2 regions of the Agreia sp. Leaf244 genome follow, and region 2 is predicted to be linked to the other one. Evidence: predicted binding sites of a transcription regulator. Region 2 holds the regulator's gene; the other holds the start of a gene.
What was found. The regulator LexA, encoded in region 2, represses DNA repair genes until DNA is damaged. The targets are predictions, from matches to a motif close to TCGAACANNTGTTCGA.
Positions count from the first base shown of each region.

Region 1: ASF06_RS18345 (HNH endonuclease signature motif containing protein) is a predicted target of LexA. The motif match lies at 6,051-6,066, and genes of this name have one in related genera.

Region 1 covers NZ_LMLX01000008.1:28,751-39,265, reverse strand. The annotation lists gene ASF06_RS18375 (NtaA/DmoA family FMN-dependent monooxygenase) at 1-877, opposite strand, end outside; gene ASF06_RS18370 (PLP-dependent cysteine synthase family protein) at 928-1,974, opposite strand; gene ASF06_RS18365 (patatin-like phospholipase family protein) at 2,104-2,967, shown strand; gene ASF06_RS18360 (gamma carbonic anhydrase family protein) at 2,970-3,566, shown strand; gene ASF06_RS18355 (MFS transporter) at 3,527-4,720, opposite strand; gene ASF06_RS18350 (LacI family DNA-binding transcriptional regulator) at 4,759-5,754, shown strand; gene ASF06_RS18345 (HNH endonuclease signature motif containing protein) at 6,101-7,405, shown strand; gene ASF06_RS18340 (SRPBCC family protein) at 7,585-7,998, shown strand; gene ASF06_RS18335 (GNAT family N-acetyltransferase) at 7,973-8,473, opposite strand; gene hrpA (ATP-dependent RNA helicase HrpA) at 8,548-10,515, shown strand, end outside.
Region 2 covers NZ_LMLX01000007.1:19,125-29,639, forward strand. The annotation lists gene ASF06_RS17630 (TrmH family RNA methyltransferase) at 1-322, opposite strand, end outside; gene rplT (50S ribosomal protein L20) at 368-754, opposite strand; gene rpmI (50S ribosomal protein L35) at 788-982, opposite strand; gene infC (translation initiation factor IF-3) at 1,019-1,672, opposite strand; gene ASF06_RS17650 (DUF1844 domain-containing protein) at 2,015-2,362, shown strand; gene ASF06_RS17655 (SseB family protein) at 2,372-3,163, opposite strand; gene priA (bifunctional 1-(5-phosphoribosyl)-5-((5-phosphoribosylamino)methylideneamino)imidazole-4-carboxamide isomerase/phosphoribosylanthranilate isomerase PriA) at 3,156-3,905, opposite strand; gene hisH (imidazole glycerol phosphate synthase subunit HisH) at 3,994-4,626, opposite strand; gene hisB (imidazoleglycerol-phosphate dehydratase HisB) at 4,623-5,231, opposite strand; gene ASF06_RS17675 (histidinol-phosphate transaminase) at 5,294-6,367, opposite strand; gene ASF06_RS17680 (LysM peptidoglycan-binding domain-containing protein) at 6,424-6,771, opposite strand; gene lexA (transcriptional repressor LexA) at 7,055-7,735, shown strand; gene hflX (GTPase HflX) at 7,846-9,378, opposite strand; gene ASF06_RS17695 (class I SAM-dependent methyltransferase) at 9,420-10,031, shown strand; gene dapF (diaminopimelate epimerase) at 10,039-10,515, opposite strand, start outside.

The DNA of each region.
Region 1 (10,515 bases), on a different contig from region 2:
GGGCCTTGACGCTGGCCGTCTCCTCGGCATTCGCGGTGACGATCGGCGTGACCGCGAAGAGCACCTTCACGTGGTCGGGATTGCGGCCTGCCGCCAGCGCGACCTGGCGGATGCTGTCGCGGAACTCGCGGTTGCGCTCAGGCGTCGACGACAGCGCGATGATCACGTCGGAGTTCTGCCCCGCGAAGTCACGGCCACGGCCGGATGCCCCCGCCTGCACCATCACGGGTTCCTGCGGCATGGGAGCGGTGTTGATCGGGCCGCGGACCTTGAAGAATCGGCCGTCGTGGTTGATCGGCGCCACCTTCGTGAAGTCCGCGAACACCCCGCGCTCGGCATCCTCGAGCACCGAGTCGGGTGCCCAGCTGCGCCAGAGTTTGCGGATCACGCTGACCCACTCGTCGGCGCGGTCGTAGCGCAGGTCGTGCTCGATCTGCAAGGCGCGCCCGTAGTTCTGGGCGGCGAGGTCGCTTCCGCTGGTCACGACGTTCCAGCCGAGGCGGCCGTCGGCGAAGTGCTGCAGCGTGGCCAGCAGGCGGGCCGCTGTGAACGGTTCGTAGAACGAGGCGCTGAGCGTGGGCACGATGCCCAGGTTCTGCGTCGCCGACAGCAGGTACGGCACCAACGGCAGCGGGTCGTGCTTCGGTGCGAAACGGGCGTTGGCGAGGTTGACCTCGCTCGTTCCGCCGTAGGTGTCGGGAACGGTGACGCCGTCTTCGATGATCAACAGGTCGAGACCGCTGTGCTCGAACAGCCGAGCAGCGTCCTGATAGACGTCGGGCTTCTTCCAGTCGTAGCCGATGCCGTAGGTGGGATCACCCCATCCCTGCACGCCGAAACCCGCGCCGAGAAACCATCCGAAGTGAAGCAGAGCCATAGAAAGAGCCTAAAAGTAGAAGAGCGGGCGTGCCGGGTCGAAGGGGCCGGTCAGATCGAATAGGTGCCGACGCCGATGTCGGTGAGCCACTCGTCGTCGAACGCCTTGGTCAGATAGTTCGCTCCCGTGTCGGGGGCGATCGCCACCACGACCGATCCCTCGGGCGCCGTGGCCGCGACCCGCAGGGCGACGGCGACGGCGAGGGCAGACGACGGACCCAGCAACAGGGCTTCCGACGCGGCGAGCGTGTGCACCGTGTCGTAGATCTCCTGGTCGGAGACCACCAGGTACTCGTCGACCACTTCATGGTGGTAGGTCTGCGGCCAGTTCGCCTGGGTCCAGCGGTTGCCCGCGCCCTCCACGTTGATCTGGCCGGCGACGTTGCCGCTGTAGGTCGACCCGGTCGGGTCGGCCCCGATGACCCGGATGCGATCGGCCGAGACGTCTTTCAAATACCGGCCGGTTCCACTGATGGTTCCGCCGGTGCCGACGGACGCGACGAGGTGCGTGACCTTGTGGGCCGTCTGTCGCCAGATCTCCGGCCCGGTGGTCTGGTAGTGCGCGCCCGGGTTGCTCTCGTTCTCGTATTGAGAGGGTCGCCAGGCGTTGGGCAGCTCGGCCGCGATGCGGTCGGCGATGGCCCGCGCGTTGTTCGGGCTCTCGGGCGGCGCCTCCCAGTCGGCCTCGACCAGTCGCGCTCCGTAGGCCTTCAGCACGGCGCGCTTCTCGTCGGAGATGTAGGCGCTGTGGATGATCACGACGGGGTGCCCGGTGAGGCGGCCGACGAGTGCCAGGCCGATGCCGGTGTTTCCCGAACTCGACTCCACGATCGTGGCCCCGGGCTTCAGCGCACCGCTCGCCTCGGCCGCCCGAACCATGTGCAACGCGATGCGGTCTTTCGCCGATCCGCCGGCGTTGCGACTCTCGAGCTTCACCAGCACGCGCGCCGGCAGCCCATGGGCGAGCACGTTGAGCTCGATCAGCGGAGTGTTTCCGATGAGCGAGACGACAGAGGGCGTGATGTCCTCGACGAGGTCGACACAGGGCTCGTCTCCCGACGCCGCAGCGGCCAGGGGATGCGTGTCGATGTTCGTCATGGGTCGAGCGTACGACCGGAGCCGTCGCACACGGGCCGCTGTGTCGCTCTGTTACGCACAGCACGCCCTCACTCGGTCGGCGCTAGCATGGCTCGCGGTACGGACAAGCACTCAACTGGAGGTCGTCGCATGGGCACAGGATCACTCGTCTTCGCCGGCGGAGGTGTCGCCGGAATCGCCTGGGAGCTGGGCGTCGTGCAGGGACTTCTCGACGCCGACCCTGCTCTCGTCGACCGGCTGCTCGCGCCGTCGACCCGGTTCATCGGAACCTCCGCCGGTTCCGCGGTCGCCGCGCAGCTCGCGGGCACAACCGGTCTCGCCGCGTCGTTCGCCGCGCAGCTCGAGGAGGAGACCGCGGAGCTCGGGGCAGACGTCGACGTGCAGGAGCTGCAGGCGCGCTTCCTCTCCGCCGTCCAGGGTGCGACCTCGCCCACCGACGCGCTCCAGCGCATCGGCCGCCTCGCGCTCGAGACACCGTCTGTCGACGAGTCGGTTCGTCTCGAGGTCATCCGATCGCGTCTCGCCGACAGCGAGTGGCCCGAGCGCGACCTGAGGATCACCGCCGTCGAGGTCGAGCGCGGCGAGTTCGTCGTCTTCGACCGGTCGAGCGGCGTCGACCTCGTCGACGCCATCGCCGCCAGCTGCGCCGTTCCGGGCGTCTGGCCGCCGGTCACCATCGGCGGTTCCCGTTATATGGATGGCGGGGCCCGGTCGGGCAGCAACGCCGACCTCGCCGCCGGCTCCGATTGGGTCGTCATCGTGACGCCCCTTCCGGGCGTGGGCGATCCCGGCGTCGGCACCGTCCCCACCGCCGAGCTCGAGGCGCTCGGCGGCGCTCCGACCGTCATCGTCTACGCCGACGCCGCGTCCATCGCGGCCTTCGGGCCGAATCCCCTCGACCCCACGACCCGGCGCGCATCGGCCGAGGCGGGCCGAGCGGTCGGCCGCGCATCCGCCGCCCGCATCGCGGCCGCGCTCGGCCAGGCCGACTGACCGTGCTGTACGAGAGCCGGGGCGCGCGGCCGAGGGTCGATCCGGATGCGCTCGTCGCGGCATCCGCCATCGTTTCGGGCGATGTGACGATCGGTGCCGGCTCGCGCATCATGCACGGCGCGGTAGTGACCGCCGAGGACGGACCGGTCGTGATCGGGGCCGACGTCGTCGTGCTCGAGAACGCGGTGATCCGCGGGCGGGCGCGCTATCCCGCCATCATCGGCGACAGCGTGATGATCGGGCCGCACGCCCACGTGAACGGGTGCGTCGTGGGTGAGGGCGCGTTCCTTGCCACCGGTTCATCGGTCTTTCCCGGGGCGACCATCGGCGACGGGGCCGAGGTGCGCATCAACGCCGTCGTGCAGGTGAACACGCGGCTCGCTGCGGGCACCGTCGTTCCCATCTCCTGGGTGGCCGTCGGCGATCCGGCACAGCTGTTCTCCCCCGACAGGCACGACGAGATCTGGGCCGTGCAGCGCACCCTGAACTTCGTGGGCACGGTGTACGGAGCCGGTCCGGAGGCGACGATGGCCGACATCATGCGATCGCAGTCGGAGTTCTACGGGGAGCACCGCCGAGACACGACACTGCCCGGCTGAGTCGCTTCCGCCGGCGCGAGGGTTCCGAGCTTGAGCCCGAGAGGCGCGAGCACGCCGAACGCGACGACGAGAATCGCCACACCGATCATCGCGCCACGTAGACCTGCGGTGCCCGATAGCAGGCCGACGTAGACGGGTCCGAGAAGGAACCCGATATAGGCGGTGGTGGCGATCGTCGATGTCGTGCTGCCGCGAACGTCATCGGCGGTACCCCGCACGGCTTGACTCAGCAGAGTGGGGAATAAGACGGATGTTCCGGCTGCCGCCAGCGCGAGCCCCGCGAGAGCCATCGCCACATTCGGCGCGGCAGCGACGACCAGCGTGCCTGTCATCGCGATTGCGGCACCTCCCACGAGAAGCACGGCAGCAGGCATCCTGTTCGAGAAGCCGACAGCGAATCGGGTGATGGCGGCGCACGCCGCAAACGTCGCCGGCGCGATGGCAGCAAGAGCCGCCGACGCCTTCAGCTCGTCTACGAGATAGATCGCACCCCAGCTCTGGTGGGCGTTCTCGGCCGCGAAACCGAGCGCCCCCACGAGGCCCACGGCGATGAACGGCAACAGGAGACTCGGCTGTCGGCGCACGGGTGGAGAGCGATGGGCGGCGGTCGCCGTGGAGGCTGTTCCGCGGGCGAACACCACGACGCCGCTCGCGAGAATCACAACGCCGGAGAGGAGGAAGATCAGCGGTGCTCCGCCGCCGCTGCCGAAGATCGCGGCGGCTCCGAGACTGCCGATCACGACGAACGATGAGAAGACAGCGTGCGCGAGCGTGATGATGCGACGGTTCGATCGCGCCTCTTCGCCACCGGCCAGAGCATTGGCGGCGACGTCGGACGCTCCTGATGCGGCACCGACCAGCAGCATGCCGACGCATACGGCCACGATGTCCCGGGCGAGGATCGCGACGAGGATTCCGGAAAGAGCGAGGCAGCCGATTAGCAGGCCGGTGATCCGGCTTCCGAATCGATCGACCGCACGCCCTGTGAACAGCATCGCCGGCAGCGCGCCGAGACCCACGCACAAAAGGGCCCCGCCGAGTTGCGCGTCGGACACTCCTGCGGTCTGCCTCAAGGCGGGCAGAGCCGCACCCCACACGCCCCAGAAGACGCCGAATCCGGCGAATGCAACAAAGGAGAGTGGAATGCGGTTCATTTGTGTAACGATACACACTGCGGCGATAGACTGGCTGCATGGCATCACAACGCGTCACTATGCGGCAGGTCGCCGCCGAAGCGGGCGTCGCCTCGATGACCGTCAGCTACACCTACACGAGACCGGATCGCGTTGCTCCCGACACCCGCGCCCGGGTACTGGCCGCCGCTCAGCGCCTCGGCTACGCGGGCCCCGACCCGGTCGCCCGATCCCTGCGCCGTGGAGCCACGGGAAATCTCGGTGTCGTGATGGGGGAACACCTCAGCTACGCCTTCGAGGACCCCCAGGCCGCCCGATTTCTCGCCGGCGTGTCGAGCGTCTGCGTCGAGAAGCGGCTAGGGCTTGTTCTGATTCCCAGCACCGGCGACCCGGAAGACGTCGACCGGGTGCGCGAGGCGGCCGTCGACGGCTTCGTGTTGTGGACGACCGACGAATCAGACGCGGTTCTCGACGCCGTCGCGGCGACAGGCCGACCAGCAGCCATCCAAGGCGGTCCGACCGTTCCGGGGATCTCTGTCGTCTCCCCCGATGATCGCGGCGCAGCTCGAGCCATGGCGTTTCACATGCTCGCCGGAGCCGCGTCTCCTCTGATCCTGTCGATGCCCCTCGACCGCGGCAGGCGGGCGGGACTGCATCGAGGACCGGACACGTCTGTGAGCTTCCCCGTTACCCGGGCACGACTCGAGGGTTATCGAGACGCCGCCGAAGAGGCGGGTCGGCCGTGGCAGGACATGCCCGTCGCCGTCGTCGCCCGGCACAGCCGCAACGACGCAAGGCTGGCCATCGAGGACGCGCTCGCCCACGTGCGCCCCGACGTCGTCATCGCCATGAGCGACCAGCTCGCCGCGGGCGCCGTCGATGTTCTCGGCTCGAGCGCTCTTGTCAGCGGGTGGGACGACAGCGAGCTCGCACGGGCGTTGGGCTTCTCGAGTGTGAGCCAGTCGCTGTACGACCAGGGCGTCGCGTGCGCCCGCATCGCCTCGGGAACCATGACGACGGTCGAATCCCCCACGTGGAATCTCGCTCTGCGCTGACCCGGCCCGCACAGAAACCGCCGTTCCCAGAGCCTGTCGAAGGGCACCCACGTCCGATCCAGACCCCGTTCCCTGAGCCTGTCGAAGGGCACCACCGTCCGGTCCAGACCCCGTTCCCCGAGCCCGTCGAAGGGCCCACCCTCGTTCCGCGCCTGCGCCGGCCGAGTAGGCCGCCCGCGGCCGTATCGAGACCCGTTCCCTGAGCTTGTCGAAGGGCACCCCCACCAGGCCACGTCCTCTCCTCCACAGCCCACCTTCCCCGACACTTATCCACAGACGTTTCCGCTGGTCAGGCATCGAATGCATGTTCGGAACCAGTGTCGGTGGTCACTGTTTGACTTGTCCCATGACATTCGAAAGCCCACCCTTCTCGGCCGACCCGTACGTGGTCGCGCTCGATGAGGTCGCCGCCCTCGACACGCAGATAGCCCGCCTATCCGCAGTCAGGGCCAGACGCGTCACCGACGCCGCCCGCAAGCTCCATCGCCAGGCACCCGTCGACACGTCCACCGCCGGTCCGGTCTGGTCCACAGCCCGGGTCGAACGCATAGAGCTCGTCACGGAACTCGCGCTCCTCACCCGTCGCACCGAACACCGCACTGCCGTCCTCGTCGACACGAGCACGACTCTCGTCGACCGGCTCCCCGCAACCCTGGCCGCGGTCGCCGCAGGTGCTGTTTCGTGGGAACACGCCGAGGTCATCGCGAAGCACGCCGAGAACCTCGACGGCGACGCACTGGCCACGTACGACGCCCGCCTGGCGGTGCTCGCTACGGAGGTGAACCCGAAGCAGCTGGAGAAGAAGGCCCGCCACGAGGTGGAGCTCGCCCAACCATCGACCGCGGTCGAGCGAGCAGAGAAGGCAGCGGGGACGCGCCGCATCTATGTCGATCCGGCAGCAGATGGCATGGCCCAACTCACCCTCCTCGCACCCGCCCCGGAGATCCACGCCATCGCCGACAGGGCCGTGCGCCTCGCGGCGGGACTCAAGACTGCAGGGGACCCGCGGAGCACGGGACACCTCAAGGTCGATGTCCTCACCGACCTGCTCCTCAACGCAGAACCGTCGATCCCCGGAGCAACCCGCGGTATTCGCGGTCGGGTGCACGTCATGGTTCCCGCGATGACGCTGTTAGGTGTTGGTGAGGAGGCGGCCATCCTCCGCGGCTACGGACCCATCGACCCAGCCACAGCCGCCCAACTCACCGCCGACGCGACGTCATGGCGGAGAATCCTCACCGACCCGATCACGGGACGCATCCTTGCCACCGACCCCCGGGACTACCGGCCGACCGCGGCAATGATCGACCACGCCCGACTCGTCCACCCGGAATGCGTGTTCCCCGGGTGCACGGTCCCGTCGGAGCAGGCGGACATGGACCACACCGAGGACCACGCCTACGGCGGAGGCACCATCCCCGAGAACCTCGCCCCGCTGAGCGCGGGACATCATCGGGCGAAGCACCACACGAGGTGGCAGTTCATCCAGAACGGAGACGACACCCTCACCGCAACCTCACCCGCAGGCCACGTGTACACCGTCCGGCCAAAAGGGCGGATGCGGCCCGCACCCAAGGCACTGATCACAGCGGTGGCGGCCGCCAGAACAACGACCACCGACGAGGAGGAACTCGCCGACTGCCCCTTCTAACCAACCCGACACCCGGGGTCTCGATACGGCCGCAAGCGGCCTACTCGACCGGCGTAGGGAGACGAGAACAGCCCAGCCCTCCCCTGCGCCGATCGAGTAGCGGCGCGAGGAACGAGCACCGCGAATCGAGATCACCCCGACCGTGGCAGAACCACGGCGCATTCCGTCATGCTGGACGCATGGAAAGCCGTCACGTCAGCCGCGTCATCTCGGCGAGCCCGCAGACTGTCTACGAGGTCGCCGCGAACGTCGACAACCTGCCGATTTGGGCGTCCGGGCTGGCGCATTCCGAGGTGACCCGTGAGGGTGACACCCTGTGGGTCGACTCCCCCATGGGTCGTGTCTCGGTGCGCTTCGTCGCGCCCAACGAGTTCGGCATCCTCGATCACGATGTGACCCTGCCATCGGGGGCAACCGTCACCAACCCGCTGAGAGTGATCGCCCACCCGAACGGGGCGGAGATCATCTTCACCGTGCGCCAGCTCGACCTCAGTGACGACGAATTCGACAGCGATGCGACGACGGTCGGAGAAGACCTCGACCGTCTGCGCGAGCTCGTCGAAGAAGCTACGAGGTCTCGACCCGGTACTTGAACCCGACGTGAGACGCGTCGAAGCCGAGCCGCTCGTAGAAGCGGTGCGCATCCACGCGGGCAGCATCTGACGTCAACTGCACGAGCGGCACACCGGAGACGCGAGCGTCCTCGATCGCCCAGCGCATCATCGCCGCACCGATGCCGCGGCCGCGCTGGCTCGACGAGACCCGCACGGCCTCGATCTGCAGGCGAGACGCTCCACGCCTGGCGAGACCGGGAATCACCGTGAGCTGCATGGTCGCAACGACCGCACCCACAGAGTCGACGACGACCAGCAGTCGCTGGGCCGGGTCCCGGTCGATCGCGGCGAAAGCGGCCTCGTAAGCCTCCCGATCGCTGGCATCGGCCGAGTCACCGCGCGCCGCACTGATCGGGTCATCGGCCAGCAGATCGATGATCACCGAGAGGTCGGCGACCGTCGCACGCCTGAGCATCACGTGACCATCGGGCAGATCAAGAGTCACAGCATCCATTCCGGCCACGATACCGGCCGAGACACCAGCCATGAGGGCGCGACCGGCGGCGGAGAATCTAGAATGGAATGCCCATGGATTCCCTCCCCCGTATCGTCTTCCCCCCTGAACTCCCGGTCAGCCAGCGTCGCGACGACATCGCCCGCGCGATCGCAGAGAACCAGGTGGTCATCGTCGCGGGCGCAACGGGATCGGGCAAGACGACGCAGCTTCCGAAGATCTGCCTCGAGCTGGGGCGCGAGGCGATCGGCCACACTCAGCCCCGTCGACTCGCGGCACGCACGATCGCCGAGCGTATCGCCGAGGAACTGGGCCAAGAGGTCGGCGGCCTTGTCGGCTATCAGGTGCGCTTCACCGACAAGGCGTCGAAAGACACCCGCATCAAGCTGATGACCGACGGAATCCTGCTCAACGAGATGCACCACGACCGCATGCTCTCGAAGTACGACACGATCATCATCGACGAGGCCCACGAGCGGAGCCTCAACATCGACTTCCTGCTGGGCTACCTCAAGCAGCTGCTGCCGAAGCGACCCGACCTCAAGCTCATCATCACGTCGGCCACGATCGACCCGCAGAGCTTCTCCAAGCACTTCGACGACGCCCCGATCGTCGAGGTCTCGGGGCGCACGTTCCCGGTGGAGATCCGGTACCGACCGCTGGTCGCGGACGCACCACCGGAGGGTGACGATGACGACCCTTCGACAGGCTCAGGGAACACGACCCCCGACCGCGACGTCTTCGAGGCCATCGGAGACGCCGTAGACGAGCTGGGACGCGAGGGCGACGGCGACATCCTCGTCTTCCTGTCGGGAGAGAACGAGATCCGCGACGCCGAGGAGTCACTCAAGGGCAAGTTCGCCAACCGCAGCTCGGCGGGCGGCGTCACAGAGATCCTCCCCCTCTACGGTCGCCTCTCGAGCGCCGACCAGCACCGCGTGTTCCAGCGCAGTAGCACTCCCGGTGTGCGCCGGCGCATCGTGCTGGCCACGAACGTCGCCGAGACCAGCCTCACGGTGCCCGGCATCAAGTACGTGATCGACGCCGGCACGGCGCGCATCAGCCGCTACAGCGTGCGCTCCAAGGTGCAGCGTCTGCCGATCGAGGCGATCTCGCAGGCCTCCGCGAACCAGCGATCGGGCCGTTCGGGCCGCACCAGCGATGGAATCGCCATCCGGTTGTATTCGCAGCAGGACTTCGAGAAGCGCCCCGAGTTCACCGAGCCCGAGATCCTGCGCACGAACCTCGCCGCCGTCATCCTGCAGATGATCTCGCTCGGCCTCGGCGACATCGCGTCGTTCCCGTTTCTTCAGCCGCCGGAGTCGCGCGGCATCAAAGACGGCCTCGACCTGCTCGGCGAGCTGGGCGCGCTGCGCACGGCATCGTCTTCGTCGGCGTCGTCGTCAGACGCGAACACGAGAAGCAAGACACCGGATGCCCAGCCACGGCTCACGAGGATCGGTCGCGACCTCGCGCGCCTGCCCATAGAGCCACGCTTCGCCCGCATGGTGATCGAGTCCAAAGAGACGGGCACGAGCCGCGAGGTGATGCTCATCGTGGCAGGGCTCACGATCCAGGATCCCCGCGAGCGCCCGCTCGAACGGCGACAGCGAGCCGACGAGCTGCACGGTCGCTTCACCGATCCGACGAGCGACTTCCTGACCCTGCTCAACCTCTGGAACTACCTCGAAGAGAAACAGTCCGAGCTGTCGTCGAGCGCGTTCCGCAGACTCTGCAAGAACGAGTTCCTCAATTACCTGCGCATCCGCGAGTGGCAGGACGTGTATCGCCAGCTGAGGCAGCTCTCGAGGCCGCTGGGGCTAACGATCGGCGAGCCCGCGGTGAACCCCGACGGAATCCACCGGTCGATCCTGTCGGGCCTGCTCTCGCACATCGGCCTGAAGGACGCGGTCAAGAAGGACTACGTGGGCGCACGCCAGTCGCGCTTCAGCATCTTCCCGGGGTCGGTGCTGAACAAGAAGCAGCCCGCCGCCGTGATGAGCGCCGAGCTGGTCGAGACGAGTCGCCTGTTCGCGCGTATG
Region 2 (10,515 bases):
TGAGCGCAGTGGGGAACTGCCGGCATACGGCGACGAACCCCTGCGGCGTGACCGTGTCGGCCATGGCCTGCAGAACGGTCTCGGTCACGAACTCGACTTCGACACCGGCCTGCTCTGCCGCGGCGCCGATGTCGGCGTAGCGATCGAGGGCGAACGGCGTGGCGAACAGGTCGACGACGAGGTCGGGCGCGAAGGTCAGCGCCTCGGAAACGGCTTGTGGCCCCTCCAAGAGAAAGAGCCCGGTCTCAGACCGGGCTCCTTTCTTGGCGAGTTTTGCCACTGCCCGGACCCGCGGCGACCGCGGGTTATCCAGGAGGGACATGCGACCTCTTTCGGGTCAGGGAACGTGGATGCTCCCTACAGCTTATTAGGCTGCGGTCCTCGGCGCCGACGTGTCGGCGGGGAGGGCGGCACGAGCGCTCTCCACGAGCGCCGCGAAGGTGGCGGGCTCGTGAACGGCGAGGTCGGCCAGGATGCGACGGTCGACCTCGATGCCCGCAAGGCCGAGACCCTGGATCAGGCGGTTGTACGTGAGGCCGTTCGCGCGGGACGCAGCGTTGATGCGCTGGATCCACAGGCGACGGAAGTCACCCTTGCGGGCACGACGGTCGCGGTACGAGTAGACGAGCGAGTGGGTGACCTGCTCCTTGGCCTTGCGGTACAGGCGCGAACGCTGTCCGCGGTAACCGCTGGCGCGCTCGAGGATGACCCGACGCTTCTTGTGGGCGTTGACGGCCCTCTTTACTCTTGCCATTTCCTAATTCCTTATTCCGTGTGGAGTCGGCGACTACAGGCCGAGAAGCTTCTTGATGACCTTCGAGTCGGCCGGAGCCAACACCTGGTCCTGGTTCAGGCGAGCCTTGCGCTTCGCCGACTTGACCTCGAGGTTGTGACGCATTCCAGCCTGCTGCTTCATGAGCTTGCCGGTGCCGGTGACCTTGAAGCGCTTCTTGGACCCGGAGTGGGTCTTCATCTTGGGCATTGATATCTCCTTGGGACGTGCTCGGTATGTGGGGTGCTACTTCGTCTCGGCAGAGTCTGCCGTGACGGTGTCTGTTGCAGCCGGTGACGCGACCTCGGGGGTCTCGTCCGCCGCTTCGTCTGCACCTGGACGGGACTTCGACGCGGCCCGCTGGGCATTCGCCTCGGCCTTCGCCTCGGACTTGTTCTTCAGGGGCCCGATGACCATGACCATGTTGCGGCCATCGATCGTGGGCGTCGACTCGACGGTGCCGAACTCGGACACGTCTTCGGCGAAGCGCTGGAGGAGGCGGACTCCCTGCTCGGGTCGCGACTGCTCGCGGCCTCGGAACAGGATCATGGCCTTCACCTTGTCGCCCGCCTTGAGGAATCCCTCGGCGCGCTTGCGCTTCGTCTCGTAGTCATGCACGTCGATCTTCAGACGGAATCGAACCTCTTTGAGGATCGTGTTCGCCTGGTTGCGGCGTGCTTCCTTGGCTTTCTGCGCAGCTTCGTACTTGAACTTGCCGTAATCCATGATCTTGGCAACGGGCGGCTTGCTATTGGGGGCCACCTCAACCAGATCGAGGTCTGCCTCCTGGGCAAGCTTGAGTGCGACGTCGATACTGACGACGCCGACCTGCTCACCGGCCGGTCCGACGAGGCGGACCTCGGGAACCCGGATACGGTCGTTGGTACGGGGATCGCTGATGCGTTACTCCTTCAATCGCTGGTGCGGCGCCCACAGACGGTTGATGTCTGGGCACCGGGCTCGGCAGCGCGATCGTAGGTGACAACGCAGCCACGAACCTTGAATAATCTGCGCACATCCTCGGCGATCGCCGTGTCGTGCACCGCACCCTGTCTACCCCGGATCAATCTTCTGACCCGGAGCGGAGTGCAATCTACCCGGTAACCTGTTGAAGCGGTGTGCGGGTGGGAGATTCTCCACTTTTCGTACTGGGGGCGTACATGTTCCCCAGAGCCTTGAAGATACTAGCAGAGGAACGGCCGACGGCATAGTCCGGCGTCGCGGGCGACCTAGACTCGCATCATGAGCTTTGCATACGACGACTCGGCATCCTCCGCCACGCGCGACATCTCCGAGGTGCCCGCGGTCGAACTGATCACCACCACGGCCGTGCACCTGATGAGCGCCGCCGCCATCAAGACCGGACTCGCCGACGATCCCGAGAACCAGATCGACCTCGATGAGGCGCGCAAGCTCATCATCGCCCTCGCGGGGCTCGTCACGAGCGCCTCGCCGGAGATCGGTGACCAGCACGCCCGCAGTCTTCGCGACGGTCTCCGTTCGTTGCAGCTCGCGTTCCGCGAGGCATCGGCGATTCCGGATGCGGTCGGCCAGGGCCCCGGGGAGAAGCTCACCGGCCCGGTCAACTGACCGGCAGGCTCAGCGGGCTTCGGCGAGCCTGACGCCCAGCGAATCCACGCCATCGGCGATGCGCTCGCTGAGCTGCCAGCGCTGCTGCAGGGCGGCGAGCACCTCGTCGAGCTCCGGGCGCGTCAGGCCGGGCACGAGCCCCAGCTCGACGACGACCTGCGGGCCCGACAGCCGGGCATCCGGATCGCCGTCTACGAGCCGTACGGCACGGACGGCCGGCACACCGATGATCGACCGCTCGACCTCGGCGACGATGGCGGGGTCGACGGCCGGGTGAACCCACGGGGTTCCCTCGGCGATGGCCCTGAGCATCGGCCGACGGAACACGAACTCCGTGTCGCTCGTGGCGTCGAGCACCATGAGCGGCGTGTCCTCTCCCGCTGCGGCGAGGGCTGCACGGCGGGCCGACGCCGGTATGGGCCTGGCCGCCGGATTCCAGGCCGTCATGGCCTCGGTGGAGGTGAAGACCGGGAGCACCCGACGTCCGTCCGGCGCGCTGACCGTGACGAGCGAGAGCTCCTGGGTCTTATCGATACGGCGGCCGTGCGAATCGAGGCCCGTCTCCCCCGCGTGGGCGACGAGCGGCACCAGCAGGCGCACATCGCGCACGGCGTCGAGCACGTCCCGCTGATCGAGCTCCGACGCGCGGAACCGGCGGAGCGCCTCGATCAGCCGCTCCGGCGCATCCCCCGAGTCGCCGGCGAAGAAGTTCGTGTCGAACGAGCGGCCGGCCCACGGCTGGCCCGCCGAGTCCGTCGCCCCGGCGTCGTGGTGCGCATGCTCGCCCGGATGCTCAGTCAGATGCCACGTCCAGCGCCTCCGCGAGGGTGAAGGCCCCCGCGTACAGGGCGCGACCCACGATCGCCCCTTCCAGTCCGAGGGAGACGAGGGACCGGAGTTCCGCGATGTCGTCGAGGCTCGAGATGCCGCCGGACGCCACGACCGGGCGGTCCGTTCGCTCCATGACCTGCTTGAGAAGGTCGACGTTCGGCCCCTTGAGAGTGCCGTCCTTGGTGACGTCGGTCACGACGTACCGTGCGCAGCCCGCCTCCTCGAGTCGGGCGAGGACCTCCCACAGGTCTCCCCCGTCCTCGGTCCATCCCCGTGCGGCAAGCGTGGTGCCCCGCACGTCGAGACCCACGGCGATGGCCTCGCCGTAGCTCGCGATCACGCTGGCCGCCCATTCGGGGTTCTCGAGCGCCGCGGTGCCGAGGTTGATGCGCTTGGCTCCTGTCTCGAGGGCGGTCTCGAGGCTGCGGTCGTCTCGGATGCCGCCGGAGAGCTCCACGTTCACGCCCTTGGCCGCGTGGATGACGCGCTTGATGACGTGGAGGTTGTCTCCCCGCCCGAAGGCGGCGTCGAGGTCGACGAGGTGGATCCACTCGGCACCCTGGCCGATCCAGTCGGCCGCGGCATCGACGGGGTCGCCGTGATTCGTCTCCGTGCCCGCCTTGCCCTGCGTGAGCCGCACGGCCTTGCCGCCCGCGACGTCGACGGCCGGCAGCAGGGTGAGGGCGGGGGTCTTGGTGCTGAACTCGCTCATGGCGTCCTTCTGGTCTCTGTCAGGCGCACGTGCGGACACCCCGTGCGATCTTAACGATTCTGGTGGACCCGACGAAATCGGTGTCGGGTCAGAGCGACGCGATCCAGTTGCGCAGCAGGCGCAGTCCCGCCTCGCCTGACTTCTCGGGGTGGAACTGGGTCGCCGAGAGGGGGCCGTTCTCGACAGCGGCGATGAACCGGCCGTCGTGGTCGGCCCACGTGACGCGCGGGGCGGGCAGCGGAGGCTGAGGGGGAAGAAGCCACTGCTGGGCGGCATTGGAGTGCACGAAGTAGAACCGCTCGTCGCGGATGCCCTCGAACAGCACCGACTCGCTCGGCGCGTCGACGAGATTCCAGCCCATGTGGGGCAGGATCTCGGCGGGCAGCTGATCGACCGCGCCGGGCCACTCGCCCAGCCCCTCGGTGTCGACACCTCGCTCGACCCCGCGGTCGAACATGACCTGCATGCCCACGCAGATTCCGAGAACGGGGCGTCCGCCGGCCAGTCGCCGGTCGATGAGCTCGTCGCCGCGCACGCTGCGCAGCTGCTCCATCACCGCGGAGAACGCTCCGACACCGGGAACGAACAGGCCGTCGGCCTCCATGACGCGCGCTCGATCGCGCGACAGCACCACATCCGCTCCCGCCCTCTCGAGCGCCTTGGCCGCGGAGTGGATGTTGCCGCTGCCGTAGTCGAGGACGACGACGGATTTGCGGGTCACAGGGCTCCCTTGGTCGACGGGATTCCCGAGACGAGAGAGTCGAAGGCCTTGGCCTGGCGGAAGGCGCGGGCGAATGCCTTGAACTCGGCCTCGGCGATGTGGTGGGGGTCACGACCCCCGAGCACCGTGACGTGCACGGTCAGACCTGCGTGGAATGTGATCGCCTCGAAGACGTGCCTCACCATCGATCCGGTGAAGTGGCCGCCGATGAGGTGGAACTCGAAGCCGGCAGGCTCCCCGGTGTGCACGAGGAACGGCCGGCCGGAGATGTCGACGACAGCCTGCACGAGGGCCTCGTCGAGGGGCACCAGGGCGTCGCCGAACCGCGAGATTCCCGACTTGTCGCCGAGGGCCTGCTTGATCGCCGTGCCCAGAACGATTCCAATGTCTTCGACCGTGTGGTGCACATCGATCGCGATATCGCCGGTCGCCGTCACTGTCAGGTCGGTGAGGGAGTGCTTCGCGAAAGCCGTGAGCATGTGGTCGAAGAACGGCACCCCGGTCGAGATCGAACTCTCGCCGGTGCCGTCGAGGTCGAGCGAGAGGTCGATGCTGGATTCACTGGTCGCACGCTGCAGGCGGGCGGTGCGGGAAGGGTGTGCCATGTCTCCAGTTTACCGACGACGGCGCCGCACCTGCCGTTCTTGCCGACAGGCGGAGCCCTGAGTCAGGACAGCGCGGCCATCGCGTCGAGGAAGGCCGTGGTCTCGGCGTGCGTGCCCGCACTCACCCGCAGGTGACCGGGGATGCCCAGGTCGCGGATGATGATGCCCTTCTCGAGCAGGGTCTCGAAGACCTCCGGCGGATTCTCGACGCCCCCGAACAGCACGAAGTTCGACCACGTGGGCCAGGGGTGGTAGCCCAGCTCGGCGAGTCGCTCGACGATGCGATCGCGCTCGTGCGCGATGTCGTCGACCATCGCGAGCATCTCGGCGGAGTGCTGCAGCGCGGCCACCGCCGCCGCCTGCGTCAGCGACGACAGGTGATACGGAAGCCGAACGAGGCGCAGCGCATCCGCGATCGCGGGGTCGGCGGCCAGATAGCCGAGCCGCGCACCCGCGAACGCGAACGCCTTGCTCATCGTTCGGGAGACGATCAGTCGCGGACGGCCCGGCAGCAGAGTGAGCGCCGATGGCGCACCGGCGGGCGCGAACTCGGCGTAGGCCTCGTCGACGATGACGATCTTGTCTGTGGCGTCGTAGGCGGCCTCGATGGTGTCGAGCGACAGCGGGGTGCCCGTGGGATTGTTCGGGGAGCAGAAGATCACGATGTCGGGATCGTGTTCGCGAATCGCCGCGACCGCCGTGCTCGGAGAGATCTCGAAGTCGGCGTCTCTCTCAGCACCGATCCACGTCGTACCCGTTCCCGAGGCGATGATGGAGTGCATCGAGTAGGTGGGCGGGAAGCCCAGTATCGACCTGCCCGGCCCGCCGAAGGCCTGCATGATCTGCTGCAGGATCTCGTTCGATCCGTTGGCGGCCCAGATGTTGTCTCGGGTCAGACCGTGCCCGAGATACTCTGCGAGGCCGTCGCGAAGCTGAGTGAACTCGCGATCGGGGTATCGATTAATCGTGAGAATCGCACGGGCGAGGGACTCGATGATGTCTCGTGCAACCGGCTCGGGAATCGGGTGCGTGTTCTCATTGACGTTCAGCTCGATGCGCACGTGCTTTTGAGGTGCGCCGTATGGGGACTTGCCCCTGAGGTCGTCACGGATCGGGAGGTCTTCGAGAGAGGTCACTCGACGATTTTAGTGCGACTACTCCACCGTGCCACGCGCCCCGGCGCCGACGGTGATCAGTACTTGCTGGGAACGGCGAGACGCTGGCCCGGCTGAACCTCAGAGGAAGGAAGCTGGTTCAGGCTCACGATGTCTGCGATGACATCGCGCGGGTCGGCCGTCGGCGCCATCTCTTCTGCAATGCCCCACAGGGTCTCGCCTGCCTGCACCGTGACGTAGTCGAACGACTGCGAGGCTGCGGACGACTCGGCGCCGCTGGCGACGGCGCTGTTCGCACCGAACACGGCCAGGGCGACCAGGGCGGCCACAAGGGGAAGCGACGCCAGCGCCGCGAGCACGATGCGACCACGGCGCGTGATGCGCAGGTGGACGGTGTTCGTCGTGGGAGCGGGTAGAGCGGTCATGGCAACCTCCAGGAGAAATTCGTATCCGGTGCTCGGCCGGGAGCACCGGATACGAAGCTGTGTTCCGAATATAGCTTCGAATGTTCGATAGATCAAGTTCGAAAGCCGAGAAATATCGCGACACACTCGAACATGTGTTTTGTTTGCACCCTGAGTTGGATACAGTTTCGACTGTCGATATGAATTGCATCACCAGCCACCGACAGTGCATCAGCAGCCACCGACATCGCTCGTCGACGGCGACCGGCACACCCGCAAACGACCCGCCCGGAAAGCAGGAGAAATGACCACGGAACGTGGAACGAGACGACGCAAGAGTCTCTCGGAGAAGCAGCTGGCCATCCTCGGGGTCGTGCAGCGCTCCGTCAGTCAGCGCGGATATCCGCCGAGCATGCGGGAGATCGGAGACGCCGTCGGCCTGGCGTCGCTGTCGAGCGTCACGCACCAGCTCAACCAGCTCGAACTGAGCGGCTACCTTCGGCGCGACCCGAACAGGCCACGCGCCATGGAGGTGCTGATCGACGTCCCGACGCCCGATTCGGTCACGGAGACCAGCGAACAGTCCGAGTCCTCGGCACCCATGGGCGACGCGGCCCTTGTGCCTCTGGTGGGTCGGATCGCCGCAGGTATTCCGATCACGGCGGAGCAGCAGGTCGAGGAGGTGTTCCCTCTCCCCCGCCAGCTCGTGGGCAGCGGAGACCTCTTTATGCTGAAGGTCGTGGGAGAGTCCATGATCGACGCCGCCATCTGCGACGGAGACTTCGTCGTGGTCAGGTCACAGCAGACGGCGGAGAACGGCGACATCGTTGCGGCCATGCTCGACGGCGAGGCGACCGTGAAGGTGTTCAGGCAGCGCGACGGCCACACGTGGCTCCTGCCCCGCAACTCGAACTTCGAACCGATCGTGGGCGACCATGCACAGGTGCTCGGCAAGGTCGTGTCGGTTCTTCGCTCGGTTCGCTGAGGCAGACGCAGACGCGACTCCCCGTTCACACAGAAAGGGCCCCTGGCGATCATTCGCCGGGGGCCCTCTCTCGGTGTTCGGTCTGAGGGAGACCTCGTGGGTTCTGCGGGTCAGTGGGCGACCGCGAACTCCTCGAGGGCCTGCTCGTACTCCGGGTTGACGAGCGCGCGCACCCGGGTTCCGCCTTCTTCGTAGTCGGTGCTCAGCACGGTGTTGTGGTCGTGGAGCAGCGCGACCAGGTCGCCGCGCTCGTACGGAAGCAGAACGTCGACCGTGATGGTCGGCCGTGGAAGCGCCTGCTCGACCATCTCGAGCAGCTCTGCGATGCCCTCGCCGGTTCGTGCGGACACGAACACGCTGCGTGGCTCGAGGCCGCGCAGCACGATGCGATCGCTGTCGGAGATCAGGTCGCTCTTGTTGAAGGCCACGATCTCGGGGATGCCCCGCGCCCCGACCTCGCCGATCACGTCGCGCACCGTCGCGAGCTGGCTCGCGGGGTCTGGATGCGCGCCGTCGACGACGTGGATGATGACGTCGGCGTCTGCGACCTCCTCGAGGGTCGACCGGAAGGCCTCGACGAGCTGGTGGGGCAGATTGCGCACGAAGCCGACCGTGTCAGCAAAGGTGTACTGCCGACCGTCTTTCGCCGTGGTCTTGCGAACCGTCGAATCGAGCGTGGCGAACAGGGCGTTCTCGACCAGCACACCGGCGCGGGTCACCCTGTTGAGCAGCGACGACTTTCCGGCGTTGGTGTAACCAGCGATCGCCACCGACGGCACGGCGTTGCGCTTGCGATTCGCCCGCTTCGCGTCGCGCGCCGGCTTCATCTCGACGATCTGCTTGCGCAGCCTCGACATGCGCGTGTGGATGCGGCGACGATCGAGCTCGATCTTCGTCTCACCGGGTCCGCGGGATCCCATTCCGGCGCCCGCGCCTCCCACCTGGCCACCGGCCTGGCGCGACATGGAGTCACCCCAGCCTCGGAGCCTCGGCAGCAGGTATTCGAGCTGCGCGAGTTCGACCTGCGCCTTGCCCTCGCGGCTCTTGGCGTGCTGGCTGAAGATGTCGAGGATCACGGCCGTGCGGTCGATCACCTTGACCTTGACCACGTCTTCGAGCGCACGACGCTGGCTGGGAGCGAGCTCGCTGTCGGCGATGACGGTGTCCGCGCCGAGAGACTGTACGAGGTCGCGCAGCTCCTGCGCCTTGCCCTTGCCGAAGTAGGTGCTGGGGTCGGGTGTCGGACGGCGCTGCAGGAGACCCTCGAGCACGACGGCTCCGGCGGTCTCGGCCAGCGCAGCCAGTTCGTGCATGGAGTTCTCGGCATCGGTCAGGCTGCCCTGGGTGTACACGCCGATGAGAATGACATTCTCGATGCGGAGCTGCCTGTACTCGACCTCTGTGACGTCTTCGAGCTCTGTGGAGAGACCCACGACACGACGAAGCGCCTGGCGGTCCTCGCGCTCGCTCTGGTCGCCGTCGAATCCGGACTCCCGGCCCGTGGTGTCACGCTGGAGGGCCTGTGCCGCCGAGTTGGTGAACAGCGAATAGCCGGCCGCCCGCGTCTCCGCCCTGGCGAGCACTCTCGCGACCACGTCGTCGGTGTCGCGAGCCTCTGTTGTTGCTTCAGTGTTTTCGGTCATCTGACTCAAGGATATCCCTCCCGGTTTGCTACTGTCCCTCTATGACGAATGAGCACTATTTCTCGGCCACCCCGGGGAGCCCGCTCATCCCACGAGAGATCTCGGTGCGCCTCGCCGATACGGATTACTCGCTCGTCACCGCCGGTGGCGTCTTCAGCCCCGACCGCATCGATGCCGGCACGCAGGTGCTGCTCGCCAACACCCCGGCTCCCCCGCCCGGCGGCAATCTGCTCGATCTGGGCTGCGGATGGGGACCCGTCGCCTTGACGCTCGCCCTGCTGTCGCCCCGGGCTCAGGTCTGGGCGGTAGACGTGAACGAGCGGGCTCTCGATCTGGTGCGTTCGAACGCCGAGCGCCTCGGCCTCACCAATATCAACGCCGTCCTCGCGCCGGATGTTCCCGACGACGTTCGGTTCATGACGATCTGGTCGAATCCGCCGATTCGCGTCGGCAAGGCCGAGCTGCACAACATCATGAAGACGTGGCTCCCCCGGCTCGAGACCGGGTCGGATGCCTGGCTCGTCGTGCAGCGCAACCTCGGCTCCGACTCGCTGCAGCGCTGGCTTCAGGCGGAGTTCCCCAACGATCTCCAGGTGACTCGAGCCGCCACGAACAAGGGCTACCGCGTTCTTCGGGCTCGCGCCTCGTCCTGACCGGGCGTCACGCCAACGACAGGTCGCCCTCGAAGACGAGTTCGGCCGGCCCTGACAGCGAGACGTGCTCGCCGTCTTCCGCGGCGAACATGCGAACCCCCACCGTTCCGCCCGGCACGTCGACCCGCCAGATGTTCGGCGCTCCACGCCCGGCCCAATGCCTCGTGGCGAGGGCCGCGGCAGCGATTCCCGTGCCGCAGGAGAGCGTCTCTCCACTGCCCCGTTCGTGAACGCGCATCGTGATGCGTCCGACGCCGTCGGCGACAAGGGGTTCGTGGGGAACGACGAACTCGATGTTCGCTCCGTCGCGCGGCTCCGGGTCGACCTGCGGAATGTAGCTCAGGTCGGCCGACGCGAGTTCGTCGGCGTCGGCGAGGGCGACGACGATATGGGGATTCCCCACATTGATGCCCTGCCCTGGACGGGCCACGGCCAGGTTGCGGGCGCGCACGAGGGGTTCGCCCTGTTCGAGTCGCCACCGCCC